4 regions of the Corynebacterium sp. L4757 genome follow, and region 3 is predicted to be linked to each of the others. Evidence: riboswitches for the same ligand, from Rfam matches in the RefSeq annotation. Region 3 holds a riboswitch; each other region holds the start of a gene.
What was found. A riboswitch is a leader RNA that binds a small molecule or an ion and turns the genes downstream of it on or off. The one in region 3 is predicted to bind thiamine pyrophosphate.
Positions count from the first base shown of each region.

Region 1: it holds a riboswitch for thiamine pyrophosphate, as region 3 does, so the genes downstream of both, ACG98I_RS02985 (ECF transporter S component) here and ACG98I_RS12085 (thiamine phosphate synthase) in region 3, are expected to answer to the same signal.
Region 2: it holds a riboswitch for thiamine pyrophosphate, as region 3 does, so the genes downstream of both, thiD (bifunctional hydroxymethylpyrimidine kinase/phosphomethylpyrimidine kinase) here and ACG98I_RS12085 (thiamine phosphate synthase) in region 3, are expected to answer to the same signal.
Region 4: it holds a riboswitch for thiamine pyrophosphate, as region 3 does, so the genes downstream of both, thiM (hydroxyethylthiazole kinase) here and ACG98I_RS12085 (thiamine phosphate synthase) in region 3, are expected to answer to the same signal.

Region 1 covers NZ_JBIMEN010000002.1:122,959-128,571, reverse strand. Annotated here, with positions in the region: gene rpsL (30S ribosomal protein S12) at 1-50, opposite strand, end outside; gene ACG98I_RS03000 (aminodeoxychorismate synthase) at 321-1,040, opposite strand; gene ACG98I_RS02995 (energy-coupling factor transporter transmembrane component T family protein) at 1,166-1,924, opposite strand; gene ACG98I_RS02990 (ABC transporter ATP-binding protein) at 1,917-3,272, opposite strand; gene ACG98I_RS02985 (ECF transporter S component) at 3,273-3,893, opposite strand; TPP riboswitch at 3,884-4,002, opposite strand; gene ACG98I_RS02980 (DNA-directed RNA polymerase subunit beta') at 4,116-5,613, opposite strand, start outside.
Region 2 covers NZ_JBIMEN010000010.1:41,408-47,020, reverse strand. Annotated here, with positions in the region: gene ACG98I_RS11490 (ABC transporter ATP-binding protein) at 1-76, shown strand, start outside; gene tenA (thiaminase II) at 78-749, opposite strand; gene ACG98I_RS11480 (TenA family protein) at 749-1,411, opposite strand; gene thiD (bifunctional hydroxymethylpyrimidine kinase/phosphomethylpyrimidine kinase) at 1,408-2,268, opposite strand; TPP riboswitch at 2,336-2,427, opposite strand; gene ACG98I_RS11470 (calcium:proton antiporter) at 2,464-3,594, opposite strand; gene ACG98I_RS11465 (hypothetical protein) at 3,719-3,898, opposite strand; gene ACG98I_RS11460 (hypothetical protein) at 4,112-4,621, shown strand; gene ACG98I_RS11455 (LysR substrate-binding domain-containing protein) at 4,623-5,186, opposite strand; partial or broken gene ACG98I_RS11450 (putative sulfate exporter family transporter) at 5,200-5,334, shown strand; gene ACG98I_RS11445 (HNH endonuclease signature motif containing protein) at 5,447-5,613, shown strand, end outside.
Region 3 covers NZ_JBIMEN010000013.1:16,957-22,569, reverse strand. Annotated here, with positions in the region: gene ACG98I_RS12095 (iron-siderophore ABC transporter substrate-binding protein) at 1-700, shown strand, start outside; gene ACG98I_RS12090 (alkaline phosphatase D family protein) at 697-2,325, opposite strand; TPP riboswitch at 2,510-2,620, shown strand; gene ACG98I_RS12085 (thiamine phosphate synthase) at 2,612-3,301, shown strand; gene thiO (glycine oxidase ThiO) at 3,298-4,458, shown strand; gene thiS (sulfur carrier protein ThiS) at 4,496-4,693, shown strand; gene ACG98I_RS12070 (thiazole synthase) at 4,696-5,478, shown strand; gene ACG98I_RS12065 (ThiF family adenylyltransferase) at 5,479-5,613, shown strand, end outside.
Region 4 covers NZ_JBIMEN010000010.1:49,129-54,741, reverse strand. Annotated here, with positions in the region: gene ACG98I_RS11525 (heavy metal translocating P-type ATPase) at 1-1,610, opposite strand, end outside; gene ACG98I_RS11520 (CueP family metal-binding protein) at 1,767-2,381, shown strand; gene ACG98I_RS11515 (threonine aldolase family protein) at 2,374-3,450, opposite strand; TPP riboswitch at 3,587-3,682, shown strand; gene thiM (hydroxyethylthiazole kinase) at 3,768-4,577, shown strand; gene thiE (thiamine phosphate synthase) at 4,574-5,224, shown strand; gene ACG98I_RS11500 (ABC transporter substrate-binding protein) at 5,233-5,613, shown strand, end outside.

The DNA.
Region 1 (5,613 bases), on a different contig from region 3:
GCGCGCTTATCATGGCGGCCCTTGCGGACCAGCTGCTGAATAGTTGGCATAATCAGTCTTTCTTTCGTAGAAAATTCTTAGCCTCAGCATCTTTAGCTGCCACAAGCTCTTCGGTGCGAAACAGGTGCCTAAACACGCAAAAATGAGGACTCTTATCCGGGGTCCTACCGCGTGTCCAGATACCTGTTCCCCACCGAGTCACAACTGACTGGCGATAAATACTGAGAAAAGGATCAGACTCTTCGTCACAAAATGTAACGAACTTCGGCTAACACTACCAAAGCCCGTGCAGTTTTAACAAAACGCGTCACGGGCAGCATTTATGCTTCGGTCTGATATCGCCACTCCCACACAAGGTCCGGTGAAACTTCCTTATCGAATAGCTCCTCAAAATGCGTGGCTTCCTGGCGTTCCCAGGTCTCAAACCAGTCTTCGTAGCCTTCGTCGCGCTCCAGTGCGCGGGTGCGTCGGGCCGTCCGTGGGCCGGTCACCATCACCGTGATTACTGTGCCGCGTGCCGATGCCGCCTGGATATTCTCCGGTGATATCGCGCCCACTCCCTCCACAATCAGGTCATCACGGCCGTCGAGGCTGTACCACTCAGCAGGTGCGTTGGCGTGCCAGTCCCAGCGCCAAAAGCCGGGGTTCATCTTGCGTAATACTTGGTCCGCGACCATCTCACTGCCTTGGGCAAGACCGTGCCAGCCGGGGTAAAACTCATCCAGGTGCACCGTTTGCCATTGGGTAAACTCCGACAACCGCGCCGCAAACCACGTCTTGCCGGAGCCAGACGGCCCATCCAACAGCACCGTAACTGGTTTCATCGGCTTCTTGCGTGCAGCCACCAGCGCCATAACTTTGTCGCGTAGGAGTGATTGTCCCTGTTCTAACGTGTCAGTCTCCGCCGGATCCTCGGCACTATCCATGCCGGGTACCACGGTGATTTCAGTGTCAGTGAATACTTCCGAAGGTACATCCCCTGGTACAAGGCCGCTGTCTTCCGCCGCAGGGTCAAGGTAAGTTCTTATAACTTCAGTCATCAGTGTATTTCTCCCAGGCCAGGCGGTGCCGCTCGGGTTGCAACAGCGCCGCTGGGGCTTGATCTACCCTTCGACGTTACCACTTTCGCTGTTTCCGTTGCCGAATATGGCTTTCCGCTTGCGCTTTAAAGACCGAAGAATCGCCACGAGTCAGTGGAAACAGCGATGATTACTGGTATGGCTGCCAGTACCACGGAAATCAGCATGACCACATAATCCTTGCGGCACAGCTTGGAGGTGCGCGCCCAGGTGCGCTTTCGCGCGGAACCGAATCCGCGGGCTTCCATCGCGGTAGCAAGCTTCCCGCCGCGTCGCAGTGCAAGGACCAGCAAACCGAAAGACATGCTGATGGTATGCGCTATCTTTCCCCTATCTGCCAAGCCGCGTGCACGGCGGGACTGAGCCATGGCTTGCCAGTCATCGCGAAATAGCGTGAGCATCCGCACACCGGCGACTGCACCAATAACAAAGCGCGAAGGCAGCTTGAGGATTTGCGAAAGGGCATCGCCAAGTTCCGTGGGGTCAATATCGCGTGCGAGAACAATAACGGGTAACGCGACGGCGAGTACTCGGAGCATCATCGCAAGCGCGAGCTGGAGGGAATTATCCGTAATGGTTGCTAGCCAGAAGCTGAAATACTCCTCCCCGCTTGGGCGGGCATAAAGCAGCATGGAAATGCCGGAGATGGGCGCGATGATAAATAGAGGCCAAGAAACCTTCAGCAGGCGCGTCAGGCCCATGCCGCACAGCGGCGCCCCAATCAGCGTGATGGATAGAGATACGGCGGCACTCACCCAGTCCACTGAGAGCAACAGCGGTGTGGTGATCAGCAATATTATTGCTATCCGGGTAAGCGGATTCATGCCGCGCAATAGGTTAGGCATGGGCACTCACCTGCAGGTGGGCATCGGCAAGCGCTGCGATATACAACTCATCGTGAGTAATCGAGGCAACCGTGACGCCGCTATCCACGAGTTCACGAATCATGGTGACTAGCTCAGCGAAAGTCTGCGGGTCTTGGCCAAAAGTGGGCTCATCCAGCAGAACCACACTTGGTGCGGTGACCAGGGCGGTCGCTACCGAAAGGCGGCGCTTTTCACCGCCGGAGAGGGTGAAAGGATTGGCATCAGCAAGATGGCTCAACCGCAGACGCTCCAGCAGCATACCGATGCGCTCATCAGGTACATCCACATCCATCACCTTCGGTCCGATGCGCATTTCCTCCATCACGCTGCGGGCAACGAATTGGTGTTCGGGGTTTTGGAATACATAGCCAATACGGTGCGCAAGCTGTGCCGATGACCATTTGTGTGGATTTGGGGCTAGACCTTTGTGAATACTGGCTGCGTAGCCAATCTCTCCGGACACCGGTGGAATTAGCCCCGCCATGGTCATCAACCAGGTGGTCTTCCCGGAGCCGTTTGCGCCGGTAATAACCGTTGAAGCTCCTTCCGGTACTGCTAGTGTGCGCGGTGGCCCAAAGCGGCAGACGAGGTCGGTGGACCAGAGGGCTGAGGGGGCATCGGCAGGCACTGGCTGAGATTGCGGTAACCCCGTGACGCGGCGGGCGGCGATGGCAGGTCCGATGTCGCCATCGTAGGTAATCTCGCCGTGCTCAAGGACCAGCGCGCGGTGAAGAACTGATTCCCATTCGGAGTAATTGTGCTCGATAACGATCAGAGTTGCGCCGGTTTCTTGAACCGTGTGCGCTACTGCGGCGATGACATCGGCGGCGCCCTCGGGGTCCAGGTTGGCGGTGGGTTCATCAAGCAGGATGACCTCAGCACCCATGGCGATGACTCCCGCGAGTGCCAGGCGTTGCTTCTGCCCACCGGAAAGCCTGGCGGTGGGATGGTTGATATCTAAGTTCAATCCAACCATCTCAAGCGCTGCGTGGACGCGGCGCCAAATCTCATCGCGCTCAAGGCCCAAATTCTCGCAGCCAAAAGCGACGTCGTCGCCAATGCGGGAGGCGATCACCTGGGAATCAGGGTCTTGGAGGACAAGTCCGACGGTGGATGCATCAATGTGCAACTCCCCTACTAGCGTGCCTTCATCATCGCCGCCGAGTACGCCGGCAAGAGCCGCGAGCAGGGTGGATTTTCCCGAACCTGAGTCACCGGCGAGCAAAATACGTTCCCCGTGCTCGATGCTCAAAGAGACGTTATTAATTGCGGGCTGGGTGCGTCCGGCGTGCTGCCAGGTCAGCCCTGACGTGTAAATCTGTGGCATTTAGTTAGCGCGCTGCTCACGTCCTACAGCGAAGCGGTCCAGGGCGCCAGTCTTGGCCAGCGCTTTCACGGCGTAGAAGCCCAAGGCGCCAGCAAGAAGCGCGCCGGAGATGACCAGGCACGTTAAGTAGATGAGATTGAACTCCAGTGACTTGGCAATGTTGGCGGAAGTGAATAGCTCCAGTACGTAGGCACCGAGTGCGGCACCGATACCGCCGAGGACTGCTACGGAGAGACTGAAGCGCTTGTACAGGAAGATAGCGAAGACGATTTCAACGCCGATGCCCTGAGCGAGTCCTGAATAGAGCGTTTCTGGTCCCCATTGGGAACCAAAGACTGCCGAGACCGTAGCAGCAAGAGTCTCCACATATAGTGCTGCGCCAGGCTTGCGGATGATGAGTGCGCCGATGACGCCACCGATGAGCCACACGCCGGTGGCCATGCCGCCGAGACCTGGAGTGAGCGCGTCCATCGCCATGAACCACGCATAGCCGACTGAGTTCCACAGTACGAAGACCAGACCACAGGCCACGGCCAAGATGGAAGCAACGATGATGTCCACAACCCGCCACTGGAGCGTTCGACGCGCTTGAGCTTGGGCAGGGTTAGCTAAAGTAGCCATTTCTTTATCCTTTCGCCGGCATTATCCGGTTCAAGTTCGACGGTTTCCATAACGCCTGCGCTATGGCTCTCAGCCCGCACATTGCTTGCGAGCACCCGTAAATGAATGTTGTGCCTATAACAGTTACCAGATGGCGGTAAGAAAGACGAATGCGGCGTCGATGCCCTGATTGACCAGGAACATCGACGCCGCATTCGGGGTGTTGTGTCGGGAGATTACACCTTAGAAGGTGAAGTCCTCATCCAGTGGGACGGAAGCGCCGGTGAACTCACCGAAGCCGTCATCGCCGTAGATGGAATCGCCATAAGTCGGAATCGAGTATGCCGCATTGCGGGCAGCCTCGGTCGGCTTAACGGAGATGTTGCGGTAACGGGAGATACCAGTACCAGCTGGGATCAGCTTACCGATGATGACGTTCTCCTTGAGACCGATGAGCTTATCGGAGCGTTTGTTAATAGCGGCATCGGTAAGCACGCGGGTGGTCTCCTGGAAGGATGCGGCCGAGAGCCAAGACTCGGTAGCCAAGGAAGCCTTGGTGATACCCATAATCTCAGAACGCAGCTGAGCTGGTTCCTTGCCCTCTGCCTGCATACCAGCGTTGACCTGGCGTGCCTCAGAAAGGTCAACCAAGGTACCTGGCAGCAAGTCGGTGTTACCGGAATCGATAACAGTACCGCGACGCAGCATCTGACGGATGATGATCTCGATGTGCTTATCGTGGATAGCCACACCCTGAGTACGGTAAACCGCCTGAACCTCATCAATGAGGTGCTTCTCCACACCACGACGACCGAGAACCTCGAGCACGTCATGTGGGTCAGCAGCGCCACGCATCAAACGAAGACCGGTGGTGACATGGTCACCGTCGCGCAGGGAGCGCTCGATCATCGCATTCGGGTTAGATTCCATCGGGCGACGTACCTGAGCCAGGCCCTGACGCTTCGACAGCTTCTCGTAGACCACGTTGTCCGAACCATCATCTGGGGTGATGGTCAAAGTCCAGAAGTTACCTTCATCGGACAGGGAGATGGTGCCATCGACGGAAGCGATTGGTGCGCGGTTCTTCGGGTTACGAGCCTCGAAAAGCTCCTGAACACGAGGCAGACCGCCGGTAATATCGCCACCGACACCACCCTGGTGGAAGGTACGCATTGTCAGCTGGGTACCAGGCTCACCAATGGACTGAGCTGCAACAATACCGACTGCCTCGCCGATATCGACCAGCTGGCCAGAAGCCATGGACTTGCCGTAGCACTTCGCACACACGCCGGCTGGGGTCTGACAGGTCAGTACGGAACGAACCTTAACCTGTGGAATACCAGCAGCAACCAGCTTATCGGTGAGCTCTTCGGTCAGGTCAGCGCCTGCTTCAGCAACGACGTTGCCTTCAGAGTCCTTGACGTCGGTTGCCACAACGCGGCCCGATGCTGAGGTCTCCCACAGCTCGTGGACAGCGTAGGTGCCCTCAGCGATTTCCTCACTGATTGGGACGCGCACACCCTGGCGGGTGCCACAGTCATCCTCGCGGACGATAACGTCCTGAGCAACGTCAACCAGACGACGGGTCAGGTAGCCAGAGTCAGCGGTACGCAGAGCGGTATCCGCCAGACCCTTACGGGAACCGTGGGAGTTGTTGAAGTACTCCAGAACCGACAGACCTTCACGGAAGGAGGTCTTAATCGGACGGGTGATGTAGTCACCCTTGGAGTTCACAACCATG
Region 2 (5,613 bases), on a different contig from region 3:
GCGCGGGATCGATGCGTTGACCAGCCCTAGATTCTTAGAGCTGGAACGCACGCTGCTTCAAACACTAGGCAGTTGAATCAGTCAGCTGAGTCCAGTGCTTGCTGCCAGAACGCAGCTTCTAAGCGGGTGGCGGCGCGGAAGATTTCCACTAAGGAATCAAAGCGCTCCGCGGTGACACTACCTGCGGTTAGCGCGTCGAGTCTTTCGGTGGCAGCACGTGCTGCGGTTTGGAATTCCGTGCCGGAGTATTCCGCAATCCACTCGCCGTAGGGGTGTTCTTCGCTGGCATCGAGAGCCCGTATTCGTTGCGGCTCTAGGGCTACACCAATTTCTGCATAACCAATGGAGCATGGTGAAAGCGCGACGTGCATATCCAGCAGGTCGCCGGACATCCCGGTGTCCAAAACGTAGCGGGTATAAGCCACGGTGGTTTGTTTTTCTGCCGCCGCATCAAGCTCTTCTTCCGTGATTCCCCAGCGTGCGGTCAGTCGGCGGTGCAGTTCGGTTTCGTGCAAGATAGCCTGCAGTGCGCCCGTCGCGTCTTTAATATCGGCCAGCTTGCGGCTCTTGTATGCAGCCAGTGCGTTTGCCCGCGCGAACTGCACTAGGAAGTGATAATCCTGCACCAGATAGTCCTGGAAGACGGGTAGTGGCAAGGTGCCTTCGCCAAGTTTGCGCACGAATTCGTGCTCGGTGTAGTCGGTCCACTCGGTACCGATGGCCTTTTTCAGATCAGCAAATAGTGTCATTACTTTTCTCCTATGATGGGGTGGGCGTAGGCAGCGTCGAAGAATGCGAGCTCGATTTCGACTGCGCGGTGAAAGAAGTCTTGTGCAATAGCGCGCCGGGCCGGGCCTACGCGGTCGAGTTCTGCGCGTAAGAACGCGATACGCTCGTGGAATTCGGGGAAATCATGCAAGCGAATCCACTCCGCGTGCACGAAGTTCTTAGGTAGAGGGCGTGAGTCGCGGGTTGCCCAGTCAAGATATAGCCATTCCGCAACCAGCAACACCGCGACGATTGCTACGTAATCGCGGGTTTCCGCAGCCTCACGCATCAATGCGCAAAATGCGGTGGTTGGCTCGGTATTCGGGATTTCTTCGCGCTGCTTGGCGCTCACGCCCAATGCTTTAAAGGCGTCGAGGAAATAAGTATTTTCATCGCCGGCTATCTCGCCGATAAATTGCGCAAACCGCAGCCGTGGTTCCAGCGCATCCGCCGTGCTTACCGATGCCCCCAGCAACACCAAGAAACTATCCAAAAAGCGGTAGTCCTGCACCAAGTAGCTGGCCATGACAGAGTCGTCGATGGTGCCATCGAAAAGCTCCTGCACAAAGCGGTGAGTAACTGCCTTCTCCCACGTGGTGTGGTTCTGCTCGCGCAAAAGGTCCGTAAATCGTTGAGTGCTCATCGCTGTGCTCCTTGCAGTTGTAAAGGCGCGTTATTCCACAGCGCTTGGAAGTGATGGACGGGGCCGTGGCCTGCACCGACGTCCAATTCATCCGCGTGGGCCAGCGCGTGCGTGAGATAGTCTTTGGCGCGGCGCACCGCTTCATCGTAGCCGTGTTGGGGTAAAAGCGCTGCTATCGCGGCCGATAATGTGCACCCGGTGCCGTGGTCATTGATGGTGTCCACGCGCGGTGCGGTCAGTTCCACGGTGTGCTCGCCGGCATCACCGCCGGTGAGGATATCGGTGCTTTCCGCACCGCTTAAATGCCCGCCTTTGAGCAGTACCCACTTTGCGCCCAAAGCGCGCAGATCGTTTAAGGACTCACGCATTTCTGCCAAGCTGTCCATCTCCACATCGCGGCCAAGCAGCACTGATGCCTCTGGCAGGTTCGGCGTAATCAGCGTTGCCCGCGGCACGAGACGCTCCCGAATCGCGTCGACATCATCCTGGTTGAGCAGATGATCGCCACTTTTAGCGACCATCACCGGATCCAAGACCACCGGGCACTGCGCGTATTTATCCAGTGACTGCGTGATCGCATCGGCGATCCCAGCATTGGCCACCATGCCGATTTTCACTGCATCGACGCGGACATCCTCAAAGACCGCGGCGATTTGTTCGGCCACGAATTCAGGTTCCATCGCGACGATGCTTCCCACACCGCGCGTATTTTGCGCGACCACCGCGGTGACCACGCTCATCCCGTATGCGCCGTTGGCTGAAAATGCTTTTAAGTCTGCTTGAATCCCCGCGCCACCGGTGGGATCTGTGCCAGCAATGGTTAATACGTTCGGTATCAACGCTTGTCTCCGTTTCATCACTCATATCGAGTTCGAAGAAGCGAAGCGTGCTGCAATAGATACAGGTATCCCTGCATATATTGCCTGCGTCGTTTACCGACATTCCTCCGCGAGTCCGAACTCGATCAGGTTCTCGGGTGTAATCTCAGCCCTTTTTGGGCACCCCGTGTCTGGCGCCCACGCTAGCACAGAAAGTCCTGGCAAGGAACGACTTTAAGAAAATACGCTGAGTGCGTAGAGGATGAAGACGAATAGGTGTGCTCCGCCGTGAATCGCGGTGATTTTCTGGGAGTTAAACGTCGCGATGCTCAAAGCCAGGCTGATTCCTAGGAGCAGCAGGTTGGTGGGGTTTTCGGCGAGAGTAACGGTCTGCCCAGTAAGCAGACCGATGATGAGCACGACCGGCAGAGTGAGGCCAACACAGGAGACGAGCGCGCCGTGGGCGAGGTTAACCACGCGTTGTCCTTCGCCACCCCAGGCAGCGCGGACGGTGGTGATTGCTTCGGGCAAAAAGACAATCATTGCGATGATGATGCCTGATAGGGCGATGGGAGCGCCGAGGCGGTTGAGGCCGTCATCGAGAAGCGATGCCATATCGTGAGAGAGCAACACGATCGGAATTACCGTGATGAGCAAAACCAGCGCGCGGGTGAGAATTTCGTCTTTGTGCTCGCGGAAAATTGCGGCGATTCCGGGGTTGTTGGAAGCAACGATGTCCTTGTCTGTTTCGGTGAAGTCGGCATGCTGGGCGCCGGTTTGGCGGTAGAGAAAGAATCCGTAGAGGATGACTGTCAAGGTCACGATGGTGATGGCCTGCGCGGTGTTGTATGCGCCATCGGTGCCGATGACAGCTGGAATGGCGAAGGCGGTGGCGATGAGTACGACGAGCGTCGATAAGTATGCGGAAATACCGGCGCGGTTGACCTGCAGGTTGCTATGACGCATGCCGCCGACGATGAGTGCCAGGCCGATGACCAGGTTGAGGACAATCATGACCGTGGCCATGACGGAATCACGCGCGATGGTGTGGTGATCGCCTGGGCCGAGCATGACCGCGGAGATGAGAATGACTTCAATGCCGACAATTGAAAGCGTCAGCACCAGGGTGCCGTAGGGATCACCAAGCCGGTGCGCGAGGTGTTCAGCCTGGGTGACAACCCCGCCGGAACACACGATGATGACGCCTACGATGAGCGCAAGAAGGGTGAAGACGAGAGGCGTCGATAAGCTGCCGGCGAGAAAACCTGATGCCAGTGATAGTAGTGCGACCGCAACCCAGCCCAATACAATTCGGGTGATGACGGATCCGGTGAGAACGCCGCGCAGTGCAGTAGAGGCTGACATGGACGAAGACTCCTTTAAGTGCAGGGTCGTCCCGGCTCTAGCTTTTAACTGTGCAGGTCGTCCTGCCAGAGTGTTCTAACCAGCAGGCTAGCACGCCTGGCCGCTACGGCAAGCTCAGATTTATTTAATTTGGACGATTGGTTTTATACACCAGATAAGACAGCAGAGCCCCGAACAGTACGAATCCGATGGTGGCTACCGTCATGGAATGCTGCCATTCGAGATAGGCAGCGAATAATAGGCCGCCGATAAATACGGTTATGGCTTTCGTAATGGCACGCTGCTTAGTTCTTTTATCACGCACGACTAGTGCTCCTTAGATCGCAGGATTGTCCCGGCCAAGCTTTAACTGTGTAAGTCCCCCCTACCAGTACGGCTCATAATGAACCCTACACGCCAGGCGGCTCAGGCGAGACAGCCCGATTTCTATAGTGGGGCTGTTTAGGGCAGTGGACGACGTATTAGTGTGGGGCACACTGAATGCTTGATTCCTATGCGTGCTCGTTGAGGGGAAATGATGACTGACACCGCCACGGTTAAGGAGCAACGCCGGCCCACGGCTTCGTTAAAGCGGTTAGCCACTGTAGAAGCCATGTTCGGCTATATTATGGTGCCGTTTTATGTGGTGTTGCAGTACGTTTTCCCAAAGCCGCGGGAGAAAAACGACCGTCAGCAAGGGGCAATTAAAGGTTTCATTGCCACGTGGGTGAAGTCGATTGGTATCGCGGTTAGTGTAGGAGCACTACTTGGCGCGGTGGAGTGGGGATTGGCCAAACTATTAAATCGCAGGCTTCTCGATGGCATCCCCGCCGTCCTGACCGGAATCAGCATTCCGGCACTGGTCGGGGGCTGGTTGATTGATAAGCGCCATCGCCTGCGCGGCGCGATGATTGCCGCGGTGGTAACGCTGCCGCGCATCGTGGTTTCTGAAAGTTGGGTCCGCGATAAATCCAGTGATGAGGAATTCGACCAGGAGATGAACATCGCGCGGGATCGCCTGTACGCAGTGCTTAACGATGCCTCCTGATTCAAGCGCCAGTGGACTTCGCGATGGTAATCAGTTCATACGCCAACCTGGGCGGACGGCGGTGTCCTGACCAGATTGCTGTGAGCGGGCGCGTGATCTTGTCGCCTTCTAAAGGCACTTGCAGGAGATTGCCATTGGCGAGCTGATCGCGCACGGCCAGTTCGCTCATTACTGCGGGGCCGGCACCGGAAGCAACTGCGACGCGCACGGCCGCAATGCTGTTGAGCACCTGGGCTGGAGTAGCAACATCCAATCCAGACAGATGCTCTTGCAGGGCTTCGAAGGTTCCGGAGCCGGGTTCTCTTACAACGAGTGCTGTTTCAGCCAGCTCTTGCAGGCTGATTCGCCCGGTTCGCGAAGCCCATGGGTGGTGCGGGGAAATCACCACAAAAAGCTCGTCCTCCTGGACGATTTGAGCATTCAGCTGCACTGGTACATGTGGCGTTTCGATGAAACCTACATGGAAATGCCCATGTCGAACCTGTGAGATAACTTCTGCTGAATTCACCACAGAAATAGCAACCTGGACATCGGGGTATCGTTCACGCAGCGCGGCAATCCACACCGGCAAGAGTGTCTCCGCAATGTTTGCTCTCGGGTGCGGGGTCAAAATTCAAAGCTTGCTAGACGTTGGAGTGCGCCCTTTCATCCTCGCTTTTGCGTCAACAGGGATCGTCGCAACCATCGCACTTGTAGGCATTGAGCTCGTCTAATCGGCGGCCCTGTGGATAACTTCGCCATTTGGGTGACGTGTCATGTGAATTACTCGCAGGTTTTTGAACTTGCCCTAGTCAGGGGTTGCACTGTCGTTTTAGTGTCGAAGTTATGAACGGATATGAATTATTTGAAGCTTTCGACAGAGGTGGCGTGGGTATTCTTCGCGACTTTTACGAGCTATCCCCCTACGACGTAGCTACTGAGGGACACAGACTTTCTACAGTGCAGAAATATGCTCGGCTGGCCAGAGTTTACTTCGGGTCCTGCGACTCGCC
Region 3 (5,613 bases):
GGGGCTCTATGACCAGGCGCCGGAGATCATCGGCACCATGGAGCCAGAGTATGAAAAGATTGCTGCTCTTGAGCCGGATTTGATTCTGGATGTGAAAAGTTCCGGTGAGCAGGAGCGCTATGACCGTTTATCCCAGATTGCGCCGACTGTGGGTGTGCCCGAAGGCGGGGATGCGTACCTGACGTCCGTTGATACCCAGGTGGAGATGATTGCGGCCGCCTTGGGTAAGGAAGAAGAAGGCCAGCAGCTACTAGATGATGTGGAAGCGAAATTCGCGGAAGCAGCCGAGGCGAATCCAGAGTTTGAAGGCAAGACCATCACGGTTGGTGCGCATACCTCTGAAGGCTGGGGTGCATATATCAGCAAGTCGGATCGCGTGAAATTCGTGGAGAAGCTCGGGTTTACACCAAACCCTGAGATTGAGGCGATGGAACCAGACGGGTTCAGCGTGGATATCGCTGAAGAGAACTTGAACGTTCTGGATTCGGACCTGCTGGTGATGTTCCCGATTTATATCCCAGCCACCGATGTGACTGATAATGAGCTCTTTAAGCAGATACCGGCTGTTGAAGATGGTCGGGCCATCGTGTTCACCGATGTGCAGGAGGATATCTCCAATGCCTTCTCACTGAACTCAGTGCTGTCTATTCCTTATGCCATCGACAAGGTCGTGCCACTGGCACAAGAAGCATTGAGCTAAGACGTAAACCCAGTGCCCTTCTGCCAGGTCAGCGCGATAGTATCGGTGACTGTGGCATTCGGGTCACCGATAGCGGACACGCGCAGCCAGTGCATGTCCACCTCCTGTGGGCGGATGGTGACATAGGCATAGCCGTGGTGCACCAGGTCCACGTGGCGGCAATGGGGGTTTGCCGCCTGAATGATCCGGTGCGCCATGGGGGTCAGCGGATTGGAAGGCTGTAGTCCGAGTTCTTCATCCACATTCGGGGCAGAAATGGATGCGCAGACGAGCTCCGCACCAAAAGGCTGGTCACCGCGGTCGATGGAATGCGCCCACTCGGTGTGGATATCGCCGGTGAGGAAAAGCGGATTCGCGCCGGTGTTCTGATTATGCCTGGCCAAGGTATCCAACAAGCGGGAGCGCTCATTGGTGTAGCCATCCCACTGATCGCCATTGAGCGGCATGTTGGTGATATTTTCACTTAAGACTGCTGCCACGGAGGATGTCTGGGCATCGGCTTCCAGCGTCATGAGGTTGAGCGGGGAAAACATCACCGAATTGCCCAGCACATTCCAGGCCACATCCGAAGATTCAATCTTGCGGGTCAGCCACTGATATTGCTCGCCACCCAACATGGTGCGGCTGGGATCAGTCGCGGTGGATACGGATGCGGTGGTGTCTTTATCGCGGTAGGTACGCAGGTCCATGATGGTTAGCTCCGCCAAGTTGCCGAAGGTAAAAGAGCGGTAGATATGGCCATTATCAGATGGACTGGTGGCGCGCACGGGCATCCACTCAAAATAGGCCTGCATCGCGGCATCGCGCCGAGATTGCCAGGAACCATGCGTTGCCGGGTCATGGTTTTCAGCACCATCACGCCAAGAATTATTAGCGGTTTCATGGTCATCCCACACTACAATCCACGGCAGTGCCGCGTGAGCTGCCTGCAGGTTCGTATCGGTGCGATATTGCGCATAGCGGCGACGATAATCCTCCAGGGTGACAATCTCATGCTGAGGATCATGAATGCGTACCGGGCCATTGCCGGCGTATTCGCCGGTGCCATATTCATAGATATAGTCACCGAGAAATACCGTGGCATCAAAAGCATCAGCGCGCTCGGCCATATCCCGGTAGGCGCTGAAATAGCCAGACTCCCAATTGGCACACGAGGCCACAGCCAAGGTCAATTCATCCAGAGGAGTGCCGGGCGCCGGTGCTGTTTTGGTACGGCCAGTCGGGGAGACCGTGCCGGCGTATTCACCTGAGCGCACGAAGAAGCGATAGAAATACACCGTCGCTGGTTGTAGATTCAAGGGGTCGATGTGGATGGTGTAATTGGAGGAGGCATCGGTAAGCACTGCTCCCGATGCCACGATGGCGGCAAACTCCCTATCGGCAGCAACTTGCCATTCGACGCTGACCTGCGGTTCATTCGCGGTGATGCGCGTCCAGAGGACAATGGAATTGGATATTGGGTCGCCGGAAGCCACGCCGTGGGCAAAGGGCGGCGGGGCAAGCTGTGGTTCGGGCCGGTTCGCTGTTGCAACAGGGAAATTGCTAGCGGTCAAGGTTGCCGCTGCGGTGGTGGTGCCAGCGGCATAGAGCATAGTTCGGCGCGAAAACTTCTTCACGTTATTCATCGTGGGGCTTGCGCGAAGGTCCGGCAACTTGGGAAAAGAAAATTCTTGTCTGGTTAGTTCGCGGTTTACCTAAACGTTAATTGTGCTCATCGCCGCACTTCTAATCAGAGTGAAAGACCAGCTTACAGGCGCGGTGGATGTGATGTTGTTGACAAAACTACCCAGGCGCGCTTGACTGGTTGCCACGTACCTCAACGGGTGCCCAATGCATTGGGCTGAGATGGCGCTAAAGCAGCGCGGGACCGTTTGAACCTGTTGGTTAATACCGTCGAAGGAAGAGAGGGGCATGTTAGTGCCTGCGTTAGATCTGCGCTGCTACATGATCACCGGATACGGCAGTGATGCCGATATCATCGCCACCGCCCGCAGTGCCGCCCATGGTGGTGCGGGCGTGATTCAAGTTCGTTCCAAGCCCATTGATGCAGGCCACCTGCTGGAACTTTCAGAAAAGATTGCTGTGGCGGTGGCGGATATCAACCCGCAGACCAGGGTGCTTATTGATGACCGCGTGGATATCGTCGCCATATTGATGCGCCGCGGGATTCCCGTCCACGGTGTGCACGTGGGGCAAAGTGATATTCCGGTCACCGCGGTGCGTGAGCTGCTGGGACCTGAGGTAATCATCGGGCTGACCACCGGCACCGCGGAGCTTGTCACCCAAGCCAATGAGCACGCAGACATCATTGATTATATCGGCGCAGGCCCATTTCGTCCCACCCCAACCAAAGATTCCGGGCGCCCGCCCATCGGGCTTGAGGGCTACCCGCAGCTGGTTAAGCTTTCACGCTTGCCGATGGTCGCCATCGGCGACGTTCAACCCTCCGACGTGAAGGCGCTTGCCGGAACCGGGATTGATGGCGTAGCGATGGTACGTGCATTCAGCGAAGCTCATAACCAAGGCTCTGAGCAGGTCAAGAGCCTTGCTGGGCAGATTATTGCTGACTTTGATGCTGGCCGGGCAGGTGTTTGTGCATGAGCCGCGCGATAGTCATTGGTGGCGGCATTATTGGCCTTGCCACCTGCTTTGAATTCCAGGACGCCGGATTTGAGGTCACGCTCATCGATCCGGACTCGATTTCTGGTGCGACCCATCATGCCGGTGGAATGCTGGCGCCCACAGCTGAGGTGCAATACCAGCAGCAATCCCTGGTGCCTTTGATGAAGGAGTCCGCGCAGCTTTATCCGGACTTGATTCATCGCGTTGCAGCACATACAGACTTACCCACGGGCTATCGCACCGAGGGCACATTACTCATTGGTGCCGATAGAGCAGATGCGCAGCACTTAAATGACCTGATTTCCTACATCCAGGCTGAAGGCTTAGAGATTGATGCTTTGACCACGCGTGCAGCGCGGCAGCTAGAACCAGCGCTGTCCCCACGGATTGCGCGCACCGCACTCATTGATGGTGACCACCAGCTAGACCCGCGGCTTTTCGCCCGCGCTCTTTTTGATGCCGTCTTAAACCGCGGTGCCGAGCATATCCGTAAGAAAGTGGTAGCTATTGCTCAAGAACCTGTCGGTGCCGGTGGCAGTGTCAGCGCTGCGGTGAGGTTGGAATCAGGCGAGGTCATTGAAGTGGGCCCTGATGACAAGGTGGTTCTGGCCGCCGGCTTGGGCGCTGCACACATCACCGGGTGGTTTGAGGGAGAGCATCCTTTACAACTGCGCCCGGTTTATGGCGATGTGCTGCGCGTGCGCGTACCGGAATCTTTACAGCCGTTGACCACGCGCGTGATTCGCGGATTTGTGGAAGATAGACCCATCTATGTCATCCCGCGCGAAGACGGCACGGTCACCATCGGTGCCACCAGCCGTGAGGACCAACCACATCCCAGTACGTCGGCGGTCCATGCTTTGCTGCGTGATGCCATCCGTGTAGTTCCGGGGTTGGAAGAAACGGAGTTCATTGAAGCCACCTGCGGTGCGCGTCCCGGAACACCCGATGACGTGCCATACCTCGGCAAAGTCGGGGAGAACCTGATTATCTCCACTGGCTACTTCCGCCATGGAATCTTGCTTGCAGCCTTGGGCGCGCGCACAGCCGTAGAACTCGCCACCGGCCACGAGGTATCGCCCGCAGTTGCGGCCTGCGATCCCTTCCGGCATGCCACTAGCCACGTGCATGCCTAACCCACACCCACATGTCATTTACTTAGGGGAGAGACCCATGATTACTTTTCACGTCAACGGCGAGGTCGTTGAAGCCCAGCCACTGAGCATTGCAGATTTGGTGGCAGAGCGCATTGGCAGTCCAGAAGGCGTAGCCGTGGCTATTGATGGCGCGGTGGTGCCGCGTTCACAGTGGAATCGGGACATCACCGATGGCGCTGCTATCGATATTCTCACTGCAGTCCAAGGCGGGTAAACATGCTGACTATCGCGGATAAGACGTTCAACTCCCATCTGGTTATGGGAACCGGCGGGGCAACCTCGCAGGAGCTTCTGGAAGAGTCCTTGCTGGCTAGTAAAACCGAGCTGACCACGGTGGCCATGCGCCGACATAGCGCCAACACCGGAGCCGGTGAGTCAGTTTTTGCGATGCTGCGCCGGCTTGGCATTGACCTTCTGCCCAATACTGCTGGCTGCCGCACCGCGCGTGACGCGGTCCTTACAGCACAGCTTGCGCGCGAGGCCCTGGGCACCAATTGGGTGAAAGTAGAAGTCATCGCTGATGAGCACACGCTGCTACCGGATACCACTGAGTTACTTGATGCCTGCGAGCAGCTGGTCATGGATGGTTTCACGGTGCTGGCATATACCTCCGATGATCCGGTGATCGCGTCACGGCTAGAAGATATCGGGGTCTCAGCGGTGATGCCTTTGGGCTCACCCATTGGAACCGGGCTGGGCATTTTGAACCCACACAATATTGAGCTGATTTGCTCGCACGCCGAGGTGCCTATCTTGCTTGATGCCGGCGTGGGCACCGCCTCCGATGCCGCACTCGCGATGGAGCTGGGCTGTGATGGTGTGCTTCTGGCATCCGCGATTAATCGTTCCCAAGACCCGGTCGCTATGGCTACTGCGATGTACCACGCGGTGGAAGCTGGCCGCTTGGCCGCTGGGTCCGGGCGAATTCCCAAACGTGAGCATGCGGTTGCCTCTTCAAGTTTTGAAGGCCTAGCAACCTGGTCAGAGCAGGTGTTATAGATGACCCTGCCAGAATCAGAACTCCGCAGGACAGCCCGGCACTTGGCGCTGCCTGGATTCGGGATTGAACAACAGCAGCGCCTTTATGATGCCCACGTGCTGGTCATCGGCGCCGGTGGTTTGGGATGCCCGCTC
Region 4 (5,613 bases), on a different contig from region 3:
ATGCCCAATTCTTGGGCCACGCTTTCTGCAACTTGAGAAGCATCGCCGGTGATCAGCGCGACTTTCACACCCGCATCTTGCAGTGCCCGGACGGCATCGCGGGATTCGGGGCGGATGTGATCCTCGACGGCTATGGCCCCAATGACTTCCTTGTTGCGAAGCACGTGCAAGACTCCTGCGCCGCGGGAGGTCCACGTAGAAATCTTGTCGTGCAGTGAGTCAGGGGAGTCAACGCCAAGCTCGCGCAGCATATTGGGGCCTCCAACCATGATGTTTTCTCCATCGACGGTTGCTTGCACGCCACGACCCGCGGCGGTGCGGAAATCCGAGCCAACGCGCGGGCTTTGCGATGCCACTGGGTGCGCGGCTGCAGCAGTGACGATCGCTCGGGCTAGTGGATGCTCACTATTAATTTCAGCTGCAGAAGCTAGGGCCAGAACATCTCCCTCCGGCACTTCCGATGCTGCCGCGACACCGGTGACCGCGTGTGCACCTTCGGTTAAGGTGCCAGTTTTATCAAATAAAACAATATCGATGGAGCGCATGCGTTCAAGGGCAAGCCGGTCCTTGATGAGTAAGCCAGTTTTGGCGGCGCGTTCCGTAGCGATGGCAATGACCAGGGGGATGGCCAGGCCCAGGGCATGGGGGCAGGCAATGACCAGCACGGTGACGGTGCGGACAATGGCGTCATTAGGGCTGCCGATGATTGTCCAGACGATGGCCGTAATAATGCCAGCGGCTAAGGCAAACCAGAAGAGCAAAGCCGCGGCTCTATCGGCCAGGGCTTGCGCACGGGAAGAAGAATTTTGTGCTTCGGCAACCATGCGTTGAATACCAGCCAAGGTGGTATCAGCGCCGGTCTTTTCCACTCGGACGCGCACGGTGTTATCCGTAGCCACGGTGCCGGCGATAACTGTTTCGCCACTGTTGCGATATACAGGCTGGGATTCGCCAGTGATCATCGATTCGTCGAATTCGGCGAAACCATCGATAATGGTGCCGTCAGCAGGTACTCGCGCGCCGGGGCGAACTAGCACGATGTCATCAGCAGTAAGTTCAGAGATGGCTACCGAGTGGATAGCATCGCCGTCAACCTTTTCTGCTTTGTCCGGAAGGAGGGCAGCTAAGGCATCGAGGGCAGAAGATGCAGAACCTAGGGCCCGCATTTCCATCCAATGGCCCAACAACATGATGACAACCAGCAGGGCAAGCTCCCACCAGAAGTCGAGTTCAAAACCACCGATGCCCAAAGTGGTAACCCATGAAGCGACAAATGCGACTGTGATCGCCATGGCAATCAGCAGCATCATGCCCGGTTGACGCGAGCGAATCTCTGACACGCCACCTTGGAGGAAAGGGCTGCCGCCGTAGAGGAAAATCACGGTTCCTAGAACCGGGGCGACCCAGGTTGAACCTGAGAATTCCGGCACGGTGTAGCCCAGGAAGGTGGCAAACATAGGGCTGAAGACAATCACCGGGATGGATAGTAGGAGGCTCAGCCAAAAGCGGTCTTTAAACTTTGTAACGCTGTGACCCGCATGTTCATCATGGTTATGGCCTTCATGGCCATCATGGCTTGAGGACTTGTGATCGTGGTGTGGGGTACTCATGTCACTTCTTCTCTCAATTTTTAGGATTTTAGGAAACCGAGATATGGAGGAGATAGGTAATTAATCGCTACAAACAACGGTATACCCCGACAGGGTATGTTTCAAGGAAGGCTAGTTCTTTGTCGGGATAGGAGAAATGGTGCTATTAATTAGCCTATGGAAAATATTCAGGATGGAGCTGGATCACAACCAGCAAGCCCCCAGCGGGCTGCGAGAAAAAGCGCGTCAATTGTTAGCGCAATCGTCGGTGCTTCGCTCGCTTTAAGTGCTTGTTCATCCTCGGGCACGGAGCAGGAAGAAGTACTAAACGCGTACGGCCTAGAAGGGATGGATGCTCGCGAGATTATTGACTATCTGGATCAGCAACCGATCGCTGAACGCCCTACTGATTTGATGGCTTCAGTAAGAAGCGAAGAATTGATCCTGAGCAATCAGGCGGGAGAAGTGACACTCGATATGCCTGAGGACCGGAGTTATGTCTCGGTCGCCCCCTTCGTGTCGCAAACCCATGATTGCTACTACCACAGCCTTACCACCTGCGTGGGAGAGCTGGACAATGAGTCAGTAGAGGTATCAGTCTTTGATGAGGAAACCGGCACAACGCTTGTCGATGGCCCCGCCACGACCTTCGATAATGGCTTTGCCGGGTTTTGGGTTCCGCGCGGAAGCGCCGGTACCATCACGGTGAATTACCAGGGATTAGAGGGCACAACGGAATTTGCCACGGGAACAGAAGACGCAACGTGTATCACCGATTTGCGCCTTAGCTAGGGTGTGAAGCCCACACTTGTTTTATGGCTGCGGCAAAAGCGTCAATGTCGTTTTCAGTGGTGTCGAAGGAGCACATCCAGCGCACTTCATTGCGTGTGGCATCCCAGTCGTAGAAGTGGAAGTTTTGGCGCAGTTCATCGGCAATGTCGTCGGGCAGGGTGGCAAAGACCGCATTAGATTCGGTGGTTTGGGTAAATTTCAAGCCCGGTAGGTTCGCTTCTTCCAGGGAGCTGCGTAGGCGCTTGGCCATCGCGTTGGAATGACGAGCGTTATTAAGCCACACGTCGCCTTCATATAGGGCGATGATTTGTGCGGAGATAAACCGCATTTTGGAAGCTAATTGCATCGATAGTTTGCGCACAAACGGCAACGCCTCCGCGCCACCGACTAGCGCATCGGGGTTAAGAATTACCACGGCCTCAGCCCCGAGTGCACCATTTTTGGTTCCACCCAGGCTTAAAACATCCACGCCAGCCTCGGTAGTAAAAGCAGACAGCGGCAGCCCGAGTGTTGCGGCCGCATTTGAAAGACGCGCACCATCCATATGCAAGGCCATGCCGCGGGCATGGACATGATCTGCCAATGCGCGGATTTCTTCGGGGGTATAGCAGGTACCCATCTCTGTGGTCTGCGAAATGGAGACCACCAGTGGCTGCGCGCGGTGTTCATTGCCAAAGCCCCAGGCTTCACGGTCGACGAGTTCTGCGGTGAGTTTGCCATTGGCAGTTGGCACTGGCAATAACTTGATGGAACCCATGCGTTCGGGTGCGCCGCCTTCATCGACATTGATGTGCGCAGTCGCAGCACAAATCACCGCGCCCCACCGCGGCAGCAACGCCTGCAAGCCCACCACGTTTGCGCCAGTTCCGTTAAAAACCGGATACGCGGTGGCGGTGGAGCCAAAATGTTTCACGATGACATCGTCAAGCAATGCCGTGTACTCATCCGCCCCATATGCCGCCTGGTGCCCGCCGTTAGCTGTCGTCAACGCCGCCAGTACCTCCGGGGCAATGCCGGAATAATTATCGGAAGCGAAACTGTGCGCTTGTACGTTATGCAAGGATTTCACGCGGGACTCCTTCGAGATTCTTCGGCTCTGCAGAAAACCGTACACCGCACCGAACTCGCGCGATAAAAATTTCTCCCCCGGCATGTTCTGATATTAAAAGTTATTGCCGGGACACGCGGCCTGGGCTAGTGTGGTGCGTTAAGACACGGGGTGCCGTAAAGACCGGCTGAGATAACACCCGTCGAACCTGATCTAGTTAGTACTGGCGAAGGGATTGTCCGGATGAAACTGGCTGTGCGCGGATACCATTGGTGTCCTATTGAGCGCTGCGGTGATGCTGCACATTCTTCTTCGTCAGAGGAAGAAAGCGAAAGGCCATGACCTTATCTTTTGCCGCAGCATTGCTCGGTGAACTACGCGCGCACAATCCTTTGGTGCAGTGCATAACCAATTCGGTGGTTACCAACTTCACCGCCAATGTGGTGCTTGCTATCGGGGCGGCACCAGCGATGACGGACATCGTCGGGGAAGCAGGCCCTTTCGCCCGGGTCGCGGGCGGGGTACTGGTGAATTTGGGAACCCCCACGCCGGAGCAGCGCCTAGCGATGGAAGAAGCCGTCGCCGCCGCCAACGAATCTGCAACACCGTGGGTGTTGGATCCAGTGGCGATTGGCGCTTTGCCCATTCGCACGGCCTTGGCGCAGAAACTCGCGCCGCAAACCCCGTTTGCGATTCGCGGTAATGCCTCTGAGATTCTTGCCCTGACAGGGGAAGGAGCCGGCGGCAAGGGCGTGGAGTCCACGGATTCCACAGAAGCCGCCGCGCCGGGCGCGATTGCTTTGGCGCAGCGTCTCAACACCGTGGTGGCGGTATCCGGGCCGGAGGATTTCATCACCGATGGTACGCGCGTTATCCGCGTGGCTAACGGCGATGAGCTTTTAACCAAAGTCACCGGCGGCGGTTGTGCGCTGGGCGCGTTGATAGCTGCGTTCGCTGCGGTGCGCGGGACAAATTCCCCAGTCGAGGCAGTCGCCGCCGCGCATGCAGTCTACGGCATTGCAGCCGAACAGGCCGCCGCGCAAGCAGCAGGTCCAGGGTCTTTCGCAGTTTCGCTTATCGATGCCCTCTCCACCCTCACCCCGTCCGCCATCTCCTCGGAGCAGCGCATCCGGGAGTACGCGGCATGAGCAGCAACCAGGATTATGGCATCTATTTAGTCACCGACCCGGTGCTGTGTGGAACCCGCGGCGTAGTGGAAACTGTACGTCTGGCCGTGGACGGTGGCGTGCAAACGGTGCAGCTACGCGATAAAAATGCCAGCTTTGACCAGCAGCTATCCCAACTAGATCAGCTCGCAGCTGTCATCGATGGCCGCGCGAAGCTAGTGATCAACGACCGCCTCGATGTCGCCGTCGAAGCTCAAAGGCGTGGCATTGCCATCGACGGTGTGCACCTTGGTCAAGGTGACGAAGCGGTCCTGACCGCCCGCGAAGCCCTTGGAGCGGGCGCCGTCATCGGACTTACCGCCAATACCGAAGATCACCTCGCTGCCGTTGCCGCACTTCCCGCAGGCACCGTGGATTATGTCGGCGTCGGTGTTATCCGGCCGACTTCTACCAAGCCGGATCATCCACCAGCACTGGGCATCGCGGGCTTTGCGCACCTGACCGCGTTGTCATCAGCGCCGACCGTGGCCATCGGTGGTGTCCTCCAAGAAGACATCGCTGATCTGCGATCCGCTGGAGCCGCAGGCGTCTGCTTTGTCTCCGCGCTATGTGCTGCCGAGGATCCCGAGCATGTCGCCCGCAGCATGGCCGAATCCTGGAAGGAATAAAGAAAACCGTGAAAACTACATCAATTTCTCTTCGCACCATCGCCGCAGCCGGCGTCCTTGCTCTTGCTACCTTGCTGACTAGCTGTGCGGGAGGTGATGCGGCGGAGGAGGCATCGACAAGCAATGCGAAAACCACCGTCCGCTTCGCGCTGGACTGGACACCGAATACCAACCACACCGGGCTGTATGTGGCGTTGAATAAGGGCTACTTCGAAGAAGCCGGCATTGACGTGGAAATCCTGCCGTTTAACAACAGCAACCCCGAAGTACTTGTCGATGCCGGCCAAGCCGAGTTCGGCATCAGCTTCCAAGACACAGCATCGATGTCCATGGCGTCTGGCGCGGACCTGAAATCAGTACTCGCCGTGGAACAAACCTGGGCCACGGAA